Linked DNA regions of Methanotorris formicicus Mc-S-70. The protein of the gene in region 2 binds, or shares a complex with, the protein of the main gene of each other region. Links are inferred from orthologs where the notes say so. Each region holds a gene or a part of one and is shown on either strand. Other genes may lie near its edges.

Region 1 (7,345 bases), on a different replicon or contig from region 2:
ATTTTATTGATAACAATTATAATGCTATATTCAACACAATTCATGAACTAATAAATCATAGATATTTCATGGTATCAAAAAATTCTGAGAGACTGATGAGATTACTATTGATTAAAAAACCTTCTTTATTCAATAGATGGATACTATCAAAAACTGATATTAACAACTACATCCCAACAATAAAAAAGTTTTTAAATGATACACATCCAACAATTAAAATGGAAATGCTAAATGTTGTGGAGCATTTATTAAATTTGGGATATGAAGGTGTAAATACGTTACTACCAGAACTGTTAAACTTAATTGACGATGAAAAATGGGCTGTAAAAAGAAGATTAATATCAATAATACCAAAATTAACTATTAAAGATGAAGACATTGACAATATAATATGCAAATGTATAGATGCATTAGAAAAATGTGAAAATGACTTTGTAATGTATATATTAAGGTTATTGAACCAACTACCGCCATCAAAAAGATATGCTGAAGATGTGGTAAATACCTTAAATAAATTTATAGATAATTGTGATTTTGATGATATAACCAACAGTATTTTGGAAAAATATAACAATATCATAAAAGGTGAAAATAATGATTGATGTACACATACATGCAGACACAAGACCTTATGAGGATTTTGAGATGATGGCATTATGTATGGATGGAGCAATAACATTGGCTCATGACCCATTTGAAATGAAATCCTCTGACGTATGGGTTTCCCATGTTGAGAGGTTAATCAGTAACGATGTAAAGAGAGCAAAGGAAAATGGATTGAGGTTATTTGTGTGTGTTGGTGTTCATCCAAGGGCAATACCAAATGACTATGAAAATGCCATTGAAAAGATAAAGGACTTTGTTAAAAATGATGTTGTTGTTGGAATTGGGGAGATTGGATTAGAAAAGGCAACAAAGGAAGAAAAGGATGTGTTTACAAAGCAGTTGTTGTTGGCAAAAGCGTTAGATTTACCTGCAGTAGTTCATACCCCAAGAAGAAATAAGGAAGAGGTAACAAAAATTATCATGGAGGAAATAAACACCCTTAACTTAAACAATGAAAAGATTGTTATCGACCACTGCAACAAAAATACTGTAAAGGATGTTCTTGATATTGGATGTTATGCAGGATTAACCATCCAACCAAGCAAATTAACTCCAATGGAGGCTGTTGAGATTGTTAAGGAATTTGGTGGAGAAAGGATTTTGTTGGATAGCGATTCTTCCTCAGCCCCATCTGATATATTAAGTGTACCAAAAACGGTGTTAAAGATGAGGTTAAATAATATTGATAAAGAAATTATAAATCTTGTTTCACATGAAAATGCAAAAAAATTCTTCAATTTGAGGATATAATTTTTATTATGTGGTGATATAATGAAGAAGTTATATATTGCCGTGGGTTTTATATTTATTTTAATATTTGCTCTAATAGTTGGGGGAATTGTGGTACTTTTTTCAGATTTTGATTTTAGTGGTGGTAATATTGCTGTAATAAATATAGATGGTCCAATAATTTTAAAATCTGACGATTCTGGGATTTTTGGACGTAAGGAAATGAGTGCATTAGATTACATTGATTTACTTGATAGGGCTGAAAAAGACAAGAACATAAAAGCCGTTCTTTTAAAAATCAACTCTCCTGGAGGAGAGGTTATAGCAAGTGAGAAACTTGCAAGGAAGGTAAAGGAAGTTGCAGAAAAAAAGCCAGTTGTGGCTTACATAGAAACCATTGGAGCATCTGGGGCATATATGGCTGCATGTCCAGCAGATTATATTGTTGCAGAGAAACACTCAATTGTTGGGAGTATTGGGGTTAAAATGGAGATTCTGCATTATTATGGCTTAATGGAAAAATTGGGTATCAATACAACAGTAATAAAGGCAGGGAAGTATAAGGATATTGCTTCACCATACAGACCAATGACAGAGGAGGAGAGGAGGTATTTAGAAAAGATGATAAACGAAACATATATGGACTTTGTAATGTGGGTTGCAGAGAATAGGAACTTAAGTATAAATAAGACATTAAAAATTGCAGATGGGAAGATATATATGGGAAGTGATGCTAAAAAAGTTGGTTTAGTTGATGAGGTTGGGACAGAGGAGGATGCCATCAACATAACTGCAAAATTGGCAAACATAACAACCCCAAAAGTTGTTGAATACAAAAGTGAGGACTTTGGATTATTTAATGTGCTTTATAGTTTTGGTTATGGAATTGGAAAGGGATTGGGCGAAATTTTAGTAAAAACAGATTTACCATACAAAACATACATTATGGATTAATGGGGGGAGTTGATGAAGAAAATAACGCTCTTGGAAATTTTGGTTGTTGTGGCAATACTCACAACAACCCTTGCAGTAGGATATAAGTTCTTGAAAGGCAACAACACCGAGTTTAGTGGAGATGAGATGTATAAGTGTGCATGGATTGCAGATAAGATTATGGCGAAGGGTTTTCCACTGTATGCGGAAATAGAGGGGAGATGGACGTCATCAAATGAAAATTTTAAGGGCAGGGTTTTGGTTACTGGGTCAAGTGGAGGTACTTTATTTGCAATATACAAAAACCAAACAATAACTATAGGGGGTAAATTGGCGTCAAAAGAAGATATAGCAGCAAACAAGATAAAACTAATGCCGTTGGGCAATACTATAATAAAATATGAACTGGAACCTATAAATGCATCTTCGTTTAAAAATCTGAAGGATAGAATAAAAATTCCAAAGAATCTAACAATTTTGGATGTTTATGTTTATGGGGTATTTGGTGTTGATTCAAAAACTTACTCCCCATCTGAACAACAGAGAATAAAAAATTACTTATCCACAAATTTACCGTATGCTTATGTATACTTTACCTATGGTGGAGCATTTTTTAATGGTAAATTGGATCTGAATTATTTGGATTATTTGGATAACTTAATGAAACCAGAAAACATAACAACATCAAGGTTGGATGTTTATGTTGTTGTCAATGAAACCACAAACCAGATAAATAAAAAAGAATTAAAATTTAATAACGTAAGGCTGATAACATGGTCTTAAAAGATTTTAGATTGGATATAGACCAATTAGAAATAAAGCCTAATCATATCTTTTTGTTTTTAATTTGTTTGTTTTTGATAGTTTCTAAGGTTTCAATAACAACGTCAATTTTGGTCCTACTTTTGTCAATATTTTTTTATATTTCCTTTGAAGTTGGTGAGAAATGGGGGGAATTTGATATTAAAAAAGATTACCACAATATTGGATATAAAATCGGGATATTTTTTATCCTAATTGGGGTTATTTTTACGATTCTTGATTTGATTTGGGTCAGGGGAGTTCCTTTGTTTGAACCTGCATCAAGAAGGTTTTTGAATGTTCAATTTACTATGCTCTCCCATCTCCTTCCACTTGGATGGGCAATAGTCATAAGTTCTTCAAAACTAAATGGAATCTTTAAAAATACACAATCTACAATAAATATAAAGAAGATAATTATTTATTCTTTAATATTTTCAATGTTCATAGGACTTTTGGGTTATAGAACACAGATTATGGTTTTACTATTAGCAACTGCATTTAGTATGTATTATTCAAACAAAATAAAAACAAGAGATGTTTTATTGCTATTTTTGCTTATATTTTTGGTTTTATTTGGCTTCTCATTTTTTAGGTTGTATGTCCTTGGCGTTGAAGGAAATCCCATAACCTCAAGAATAAACCTAACCATGAGTATCTTAGACATCCTAATCCAAAACTACGCAGGTTATTTTAGTGGGGTTATCCATACATCAATCTTCTCATCTTGGAATTTGATTCCAGGACCTTCAAGTGGACCAAGAACGATAATTGCAAATAGTATTGGTGTTAGTGGAGTTACAATAACGCCAACAATCTTTGGCGCTGTTGTAATGGATTATGGTATTTTAGGACTTGTCTCATACTTTGGAATCCTTGGTATAGTTATGGGGTTTTGCTATAAGGTAGCAAAAAGAGTTAAAGGTGTTTGTTTAGGATTTTACTCCATAATGGTTGCATATTTACTTGTTGGAATTGAAACTGGTATCTTAGATTTTGAAGTGGTTTTGTTCTATGTGATTGGGTTTTTGTTGTGCTTAAAAGAGATAATTAGAAATAAGATATCAATTTTAAATAGATTTAATTTTTAATTATAAGTTCTTTGACAACAGTTTCCTTTAACTCATCAAGTCCAATATCCTTATCTGCAGATATTTTTATTATTTTATAATCTTTAAGTTTCTCTTCAATCTCCCTCAATTTCTCCTCATCAGTTAAATCAATTTTGTTTATTGCAACAATTATTGGCACCTTAAATAAATCACTAACCTCTTTTAATAGGTTTAGTTGCTCCCCTATGCTATACCCGCAATATTCACTTGGATCTAAGACAAACAATATCATGTTTGCCAAATAATTCAATGCAAGAACTGCCTGCAATTCAATGTCATTCCTCTCATACAATGGTCTATCCAAAACTCCTGGTGTGTCAACAACCTGAATATCCTCTCCAATGTAACCAACATTTAGTCCCTTTGTTGTGAAAGGATAGGCGTTAATTTCTGGTTCAGCAGTGGTTAATTTTCTTAAAAGTGTTGATTTTCCAACGTTTGGATATCCAGCAATAACCAACGTTGGTAATTCCTTCACTGTTGGAAGGTTTTTTAATTTCTCCCTTGCAACAGCAAGAAATGCCAAGTTAGGATAAATCTGCTTTAATATGGATGCAGTTCTTCCAACAAATTCCTTCCTATATTTTGATGCTTCTGCTGGTACCTTTGCCTTTCTTGCCTTTTTTGCATAATCATTCCCAAGTTTTTTCACAAGTTCTGATGCCCACTTCACCGCTCCAAGTGATTTTTTAAATTCATCAATTCCAACCATAACCTCTACGAGTTCTTTGTAAAATGGCTTTAATCTATCTATTGAAGGCGTTTTATCTATAATTTTTAATAGATTATCTGAAACTACTGAAGATATTGTCCTAATCTTTTGTTCCTCAATTGTTCTTGATTTAGGTAATCTTGGAATACCTATCAATGTGGTTCTTAATTCATTTGCTACTTTCTCGCTCCTTCTATGGGCTTTGTCCATAAGTTCCTCTGGGGTTAAAATAGTAGGCATCTTTTTAAATGGATTTGCATCTCCTTTTTTTCTCATGTTAATCACCATTATAAATTTAATTTTTAATTGTATTAAAAATAGGACTGTTAAATTTTATTAATCCATTAAAAATAGGATTAGTTATTTTTTGTTTTGTTATTCTTATTTTATTATAACAACTCCACTATTCCCATCAACAACAACTCTATCTCCATTCTTTATCTTTTCTATATCAACCTTATCAACAAGCGGAATCTTTCCTAAAATAGCCCCAGTTGCTACGATTGGCTCGCATTCTTTGTTAATTATTCCTTTCAAAATCCCTCTTTTTGCAAGACCATAAATTACATAAGAACCAACAGTACTCCCCTTTCCATAAGGAAATACGAATATCTTATTTTTTAAACTTTCTCCATAGAGTTCACTATTCTTATCAATTATTATGCCTTCCTCATTGACTCCCCCTAAAAAAGAGAATGGTTCCTTTGATACAATCGCTATTCCTTCTGTGATTCCTTTTGATATACTTCTTCCTTTTAATTCCATACTATCCCTCAAAAACAAAAACAGATTAAAATCTAAAAAGCAAATTTATTTTTTGTATATGATGGCACTTAAGAACTTTTCGCAGTATTTGCATCTGATCTTTAATGGGTTTTTGCTTTCTATGATAAATTTCCCCTCAACGTTTTCCCTATTTGTTATACAATTTGGATTCGTGCATTTTAAAAGTCCCTCAATGTAATTTGGAATGTTGACTTTAAATTTCTCTACAACCACACCGTTTCTTATGATATTTATCGTTGCATCTGGAGCAATTAAGGCTATTTTATTTACATCATCTGAATCGAGTTCTAATCCCTCTATTTTTAAAATATCCTTTTTGCCCATTTTTTTTGAAGGAACATTCATAGCCAACATAATGGGCAAATCATCACTTATTTTTAAGATGTTGTAAACATCAAGTGCCTTTCCACTTTTGATGTGATCTATAACAGTGCCGTTTTGTATTGGCTTTACCTTCAGTTCTCTATTTTTCATGGCACACACCAATGAATTACGTAAAATAAAATCATAATGATAAAACTTTAAAATAAAAGTAGAAAGAAAAATTATTCTATCTCTTCTTCCCTAAGTTTTTTACCCAATGTTCTTGGGTGATATCTCTCCCTATCAGCATCTATCTGCTTCTCAACTGATATTAAAGCATTTTTTAAAACCTCAATGAAGTCCCATCTTTGTTTTTCTGATATGTATCCAACGTCTTCTCCTTCTGCCTCTAATCTCTTTGTCTTTGATAATTTTGGTGATGCATCTCCAACGTACAATTTATTTGGTGTTTTAACATACACAGTTATGTGGTAGTATGGTGTTCCTCCTTTATCATGCTCTCTCTTTATTGTTATCTTTATCCAGTGGATTCTTCCTGCATGTTTTACCATTTTTCTAACTTCTGTTGCAATTATTCTTTCTGCTAATATTCTCATATCTTCATCCAATGCCCCATGTATTTCAACTTCAATCATTGCTCCTTTCTTCAAGTCAGCAATATACTTCATTATATCCAATCTTGTTACAATTCCCCTCAATATTTTATTTTTAACTATTGGAACCCCCCTAATGTCATACTCTTGCATCAATTTTGCAACATCTGCAACTGAATCCTTTACATCCGCTGTTATTAATGGTGAACTCATTATTGACTTAACTGGCTGCTCCATTCTTGGGGTTTTCTCTCCTGAGTATTCCCCAACAGTCATTCTTCTTTTTGGTTTAAAAATCTTCTTTAAGATGTCATCTTCTGTAACAATACCTATTGGATTCTCTTCATCATCAACAACTATTAATCTTCCAACGTTGTGTTTTCTCATTAATGACCTCGCCTTACCAATGCTTTCATCTTCATGTATGGTTATTGGGTTTCTTGTCATAATTTTTGATGCTTCAACGTCCTTTAAGATTTTTGAGGTCGCTGCCCTCTTCATGATGTCGTAATCTGTTACAATCCCCACCAATTTACCTTTATCATCCACAATTGGTGCTGCCCTCTGCCCACTTTCAATTAACTCACAAACCGCATCCATCACTGGAGTGTCCTTGTGTATACAGTGTGGTTTAAACATTAACTCCCCAACATGCTCATGCACTGATGAGGCTAACAACAAATCGTGCATAGTTACTAAGTATAACTCCCCCCTCTCATCAACAACTACTAAGTTGTGGAAGTGGTTCT
Region 2 (5,942 bases):
AAACTTTAAATTAATATTAAAAATTTAAAAAATTAAAAGAGAATTATTTTTTAACTCCAACTTCAGCAAAGAACGGCTCTCCACTGATTGTGAAGAATTTGTCTGGACTTGGAGCATCTACCTTTGGACTCATTACTGCAGTCATAATATCATGGTAAAGTGGAACAACTCCCATCTCATCATACAATGCCTTGTAGAATGCTATTAAATCCTTCTTCCTAACATTCTCATCAATATCTTCTGGATTCTCAAGGATTTTCTTACATAAACTTCCAACTTTTTCACTTTCATAGGCACTCCATTTACATCCTGGATAGAATCTCCAATACATCCTTAAGTAGAATCTTCTGTGGGGCCCTCCAATGTAGTATAACCTCATGTCGTAATCTCCTGAATCCCTCTTCTGTTTGTATGCTCCACCTTCGAGGATTTCAAGTTCTGGATTAAAGCCCGCTTTTTTAAGTTGTTCTTGAATAAGTTGTGCGACTAAAACCTGGTCTCCTTGACCTTTATCTACTATGAATTTAACTTTTAAACCTTCCATTCCCTTCTTCTTCAAGATTTCTTTTGCCTTTTCTGGGTTGTATTCATATTTAATATTGGCTTCTTTCATTCCTGGTGCTTCAGGAACAAACATTCCATTCCATGCTGGTCTGACTTGGTTGTCAAATATCTTAACAATCTCATCCCTATTTATTGCTAAACTTACAGCCTTCCTAACTTCTGGGTCATTAAATGGGGATTTTTTATAGTTGAAGGCAATAATCCAAGTAATTGGAACATCGTGCTTATAAACTTTAAATCCATCTTTTTCCAATAATGGTAATTGGTTTCTTGGTGTGTATGCAGAACCACCATGCACAAAGTCAGAAATTGCATCAACCTCTCCACTTCTCAAAGCCATAACTCTTGTATCTTCATCTGGGATGATTTTAACAACAAATTTCTTGAATTTTGGCTCTATGCCATTTCTTTCATACCAGTATGGGTTTGGTTCATAGATTGCGTATTGATCTTTTTTATAATCAACAACTTTGAAAGGTCCTGTTCCAATTGGTTTAACCAATGTTCCATTGGGATCTCCAACAGGATTTACTGACGTAGGAGCCATTATACCGAGATGATATTCTGCCATCTTAGCGAGGTTGAAGAATCCTGGTTTTTCAAAGTGAATTGCAACTGTGTATTTGTCTATAACATCGCATCCTTTTGGTGCTAAACTATGCTCCTTTACAATTAACCTATCCATTGAAAACTTTACAGCATTTGCATCAAATTCAGTTCCATCAGAGAATTTGATTCCTTTTTTGAGGTGGAAGATGATTGTTTTTCCTCCATCTTTAATTTCCCAACTTTCTGCCAATCCAGGAACTAATTTATCATTAGACATATCGTACTCAACCAATCTTTCGAGGACATGTGTTTTTGGGAAAAATCCGATTCCCCATTTTCCTCCTGTAAGTTTGTGGTCTTTTCCATAACCTAAAATAAAGGTGTCTTTGTATTCAACTTTTGTTTCTGTGGATTTTTGGGTTTCTTCAGTCTTTACCTCATTCGGGGATGTTTCTGCTTTTCCTGTACAACCCGCTATAGCAACTCCTCCAAGTAGAAGGAGCGCTATTGTTAATATGGATATTAATTTTTTCATGCACTCACCTCATATAATTTGGGAATTTTATACTATTTAATCTTAACATTTTCAAAAAAGTCACTTTAAGTATATAAAATTTTCTACTTAAGTTGTTATTTAGTAAGATCAACTAAAATTTTAATATTACAAAAATGAAAAAAATAAAAAATGCAAAATAAAATAATAAAAACTAAACATCAGTGTCTAAATCATATTTTTTAGCCAATAAATGTGCTTTTTCCATTTCCTTGTATGTTAAAGTCCTGTCTATGTCTTCATAAAGAGTAGCCTTATATTCTGGCCGATATTGGAACATAACATTTACCTTTGCATCTAAATGCTTTCCAATCCACTTAAATATCCTCTCAGTGCAACACTCTAAGTGATTTGGCATAACCAAGTGCCTAATTATAATGTCCTCATCATTTATCATCAAGTGGTTTCTTTTTACAACTTTGCAGTAATTTTTTATCTTAGATAACCTTTCAGCACAGTTATCGTTTCCAAACTTAAAATCACTCAACCATAAATCAACAACACCATCTAAAAGATACATGGTTTCTTCACTCATATACATATTTGAGTTCCACACCACTGGAATATTTACATTGACATACCCTAATATTTCTAAGATTTTTAGCAAGTGAGGTGTTGGCTCCCCTCCTACAAAATTTACATTTTTGGATATTGTTCTTTTTTCTTCTACGATTTTTGCCATTAGTTTGGGCCTAACTTTTTTGCAGTAGTTTTCAACTTTGAGGTTTTCAAAATAAACCTGTGAAATTTCCCAATTCTGGCAAAATACACATTTAAAGTTGCATCCACAGAAGAATATTGTGTGGGATGGGATTAGAACCTTTTCTTCACCATAATGCAGAAATTCGGATGAATAATAACTTTCTCCAATTCTACAAAACCCCAATTCTTTATTTCTATTTACATAACACCTATGCTCACAAAAATGACAATTTTCAAAGATTCTCTTTGCTATCTCTATTTTTAAATCTAACAAATTTGGATGTGTTATTTTGATGTTTTTTATATATGTTGTTTCCCTAAATTCGCTCATTGCATTTTCATGCATTTCCCAGAGTTCATCAATGTCTTTATTGTCAAAATTACAAACATCTATTGACTTTAAAATTAAAAATTTTGCCGGTAATTTATTTTCAGAAACTTTTAGGTATCTTTCCAATAACATACTCCCACCAAGACGTACTATGTAATACAATTAGACGAATAAATATTTAAAATAGTTTATTCATTTATTTAAATTTTAGATTAAATGTGTAAAACCCATCTAAATTGAGGTTTTTAAAATAAAAAATAGAAAATTATTTTATTGCTCAACGAGAACAGCGTTGACAACACCATCCTGTCCTGGTCTTGATGTTACTTTTGCCAAACCTAATTCTGTTTCAACAACTGCTCCTTTTGTGATGACGTTTCTTCTGATGTAGTGTTTGTTTGCCTGGTTGTCAACTACGGTTTTAATTGCAACTTTCCTACAAACTCCTGTTTTTGGATCTAAAACATTTGCGTAGTTTACTCTTAATAATCTAATTTTATTGTTTCCTCCTTTGCATCTAATGATTTTCATCCTTACTTCATCTGATAAGTGTGTTTCTGTTGGTTCTCTTCCCATTTCATATTTTCTCTTTTTTCTTGACATTTTGTATTTTCCGCCTGTTGGTTTTCTTCTGCTTTTTCCTTGCCATACTCCCATATTTACACCCTTAACTGTTTTTTATTTAATGTTTCTCTCATAAAGATATGAACTTCATCCAACATTTAAAAATAATAGTGACTTTAATAATTAAATAAAAAAGATACTTATATATATTTTTGCCATGCGAGTCAAAAGTTCTATTGAACTTATAATATAAAAAATTAACGATTACTTATGTTCTCTCAAATTCTTCAATTAATATCTTTAAAATTGCCATTCTCACTGGGATTCCATAAAAGGATTGTTTAAAGTATTTTGCCTGAGGAAGTTTATCAACCCCATAATCAATTTCATCAACCCTTGGCAATGGGTGCATAACAATCAAATCCTTATTTTCAATATGTTCTTTTTTTATCTTATAACTTCCTTTGACTTTTTGGTATTCATTCAAATCTGGAAATCTCTCTTTCTGTATTCTTGTTACATAAACAACATCAACATCTAACTCCCCAATCTTATCAGATTCGTATATCTTAACCTTTCCTCTCAAATCGTCAATAATTTCTCTTGGCATTTTTAATTCTTTTGGGGAAATAAAGTGCAATTCAACCCCTTCAAAAAGTGCCAATGCATAGGAGAGTGAATGAACAGTTCTCCCATACTTCAAATCTCCAACAAATGCAACCTTTATATTATCAATCCTTCCAATTTCTCTGTTTATTGTATATAAATCCAGTAGTGTTTGTGTCGGGTGTTGATTACTCCCATCTCCTGCATTTATAATAGGAACTGATGAGTATTCACTTGCCAATCTTGCCGCACCCTCAGATGGATGCCTCAAAACAATAACATCGCAGTAATTACTAACTACCCTTATGGTGTCTATTAAACTTTCCCCCTTTACTACTGATGTATTTTCAACATCTCCAAATCCAATAACCTCCCCACCCAATCTCTTCATTGCTGTCTCAAAAGATAACCTTGTTCTTGTTGATGGTTCATAAAATATCGTTGCCAAAATCTTCCCTTCCAAAATCTTTGAGACCTTTTTTGAATTTAGTATATCCTCCATCCTCTCTGCTTCATCCAATATCCTCAAAATATCATCTTTATCAATATCCCTCATTGAGATTAGATGCTTCATACATCGTTCCTCCTTATATATTAATTCATAAAATACAAAAACTTCAGATGCAATGTTATTTATACTCTTAAATTTATACTTTTTAGTATTGGTTATCTTTTTATAGGGTAAGTTAGGATGCCAAGGCAAAGCGATACTCTCTTTGTGGAGGGATAATTATGGAAATTATTCAAATATTTGGAATACTATTTGCATTGTTTGCTATGTCAAGAGTTATTTTACAGATAAGGAACAGGAATATGGGTTTGGATGAGGGGATATTTTGGTTGTTTGTTTGGATTTTGGTTGTTGTTGTTTTGGTATTTCCTCAAACATTAAGTTGTTTGGCAGGGGTTCTTGGTGTGGGGAGGGGTGTGGATGCTATAATCTATCTAAGTATAGTGGTTTTATTCTATCTAATATATAGAATGTATGCAAGGATGGAACATTTAGAAAGAGAGATTACGAAAGTTGTTAGAGAGGTGGCAATTAAAGATAGACATGAACCAAAAAGTAAAAATGAGGGATAATATGGATAAGTTAGAGTTGGTTTTAAGTGAATCTTTGCCATATGTTTCAGATATTGAATATGCAAAAGAACTTATACAAAATTCAAAAGATTTGGATGAATTAAAAGAAAAAATAAACAAACTCATCAAAGAAGAAAAAGACATAACAAAACAAACAGATTTAAGGATAATACTTGAAAAGATTGAAGAGATTGAAAATAAATAATACTTATTTCTTTTTTCTATATTCATGTTCAAACTCCTTATCGTAAAGTTTTGAATATGCATAATATTTCGGACTTAAAACCTCCCCAACAATTATTAAGGCGGTTTTTTTAATTCCTTCTTTTTTAACTTTCTCCACTATATCCTTTAAAGTTCCTAAAACAATCTTCTCATCTTCCCATGATGCATGATAAACCACTGCAACTGGGGTATCTTCTTTGTATCCCCCTTCTATTAACTCTTTACAAACCTTTTCAATCATTGAAACTCCTAAATATATTGCCATTGTTGCATTATGCTTTGCTAAATCCACTAATTTCTCTTTTTCTGGCATTGGTGTTCTTCCTTCTGGTCTTGTAATAATTACAGTTTGGGAAACCTCTGGTAAAGTAAGTTCTGCTTTTAAAGAACTTGTTGCGGCAAATAATGAAGTAACTCCGGGTATTATTTCAACATCTATGCCATGCTTTTTCAACTCATCAATCTGCTCCTTAATTGCCCCATAAATGGATGGATCTCCAGTATGTAGCCTAACAACATTTAAGCCTTTTTTAGCATTTTCAACCATAATTTTAACTATTTCATCCAAATCCATCGTTGCACTGTTGTATATCTTTGCATTTTTTTTGTTGTATTTTAGAAGTTCTTTGTTAACCAATGAACCGGCATATATTATCACATCTGCATTTTCTATTGCTTTTTTTCCCTTTACTGTTATCAACTCTGGATCTCCTGGACCTGCTCCTACGATGATTATTTTGTTCATTTTTCCCCTCGTGTATTATT

Evidence for each region.
Region 1: the proteins of pyrB (region 2) and pyrI are in contact, whole or in part, in a crystal structure (PDB 2BE9), measured with the Sulfolobus acidocaldarius proteins. The link is inferred for Methanotorris formicicus Mc-S-70 from one-to-one orthologs. Residues at the interface, in WP_011278411.1 of Sulfolobus acidocaldarius: Asn83, Leu84, Ala85, Asp86, Arg89, Lys103, Tyr104, Asp105, Gly106, Ala107, Arg109, Phe110, Glu113, His127, Arg169, Glu192; in WP_011278410.1 of Sulfolobus acidocaldarius: Asn115, Tyr117, Cys118, Ile119, Asn122, Asp123, Val124, Glu125, Ala126, Arg141, Glu143, Tyr144, Cys145, Glu146, Ile148.

Annotation. Positions count from the first base shown.
Region 1 is NZ_AGJL01000028.1:3,084-10,428, forward strand. Bases 4,429-7,309 are described here. They hold pyrI (aspartate carbamoyltransferase regulatory subunit), read right to left. Parts: upstream 6,154-7,309; coding sequence 5,704-6,153; downstream 4,429-5,703. Other genes in these bases: METFODRAFT_RS05780 (NOG1 family protein), read right to left, coding at 4,429-5,169; METFODRAFT_RS05785 (DUF126 domain-containing protein), read right to left, coding at 5,275-5,658; METFODRAFT_RS05795 (CBS domain-containing protein), read right to left, coding at 6,225-7,309. Also shown: METFODRAFT_RS05755 (hypothetical protein), read left to right, coding at 1-602; METFODRAFT_RS05760 (TatD family hydrolase), read left to right, coding at 595-1,356; signal peptide peptidase SppA, read left to right, coding at 1,378-2,289; METFODRAFT_RS05770 (TrmB family transcriptional regulator sugar-binding domain-containing protein), read left to right, coding at 2,302-3,051; METFODRAFT_RS05775 (oligosaccharide repeat unit polymerase family protein), read left to right, coding at 3,042-4,160; more of METFODRAFT_RS05780, read right to left, coding at 4,150-4,428; more of METFODRAFT_RS05795, read right to left, coding at 7,310-7,345. UniProt on the Methanocaldococcus jannaschii protein: Involved in allosteric regulation of aspartate carbamoyltransferase.
Region 2 is NZ_AGJL01000003.1:54,959-60,900, forward strand. Bases 2,488-5,275 are described here. They hold pyrB (aspartate carbamoyltransferase), read right to left. Parts: upstream 4,444-5,275; coding sequence 3,532-4,443; downstream 2,488-3,531. Other genes in these bases: METFODRAFT_RS01175 (radical SAM protein), read right to left, coding at 2,488-2,831; METFODRAFT_RS01180 (30S ribosomal protein S8e), read right to left, coding at 2,970-3,356; METFODRAFT_RS01190 (DUF2304 domain-containing protein), read left to right, coding at 4,602-4,952; METFODRAFT_RS01195 (hypothetical protein), read left to right, coding at 4,954-5,157; cobM (precorrin-4 C(11)-methyltransferase), read right to left, coding at 5,161-5,275. In the rest of the region: METFODRAFT_RS01170 (ABC transporter substrate-binding protein), read right to left, coding at 44-1,648; more of METFODRAFT_RS01175, read right to left, coding at 1,821-2,487; more of cobM, read right to left, coding at 5,276-5,922. UniProt on the Methanocaldococcus jannaschii protein: Catalyzes the condensation of carbamoyl phosphate and aspartate to form carbamoyl aspartate and inorganic phosphate, the committed step in the de novo pyrimidine nucleotide biosynthesis pathway.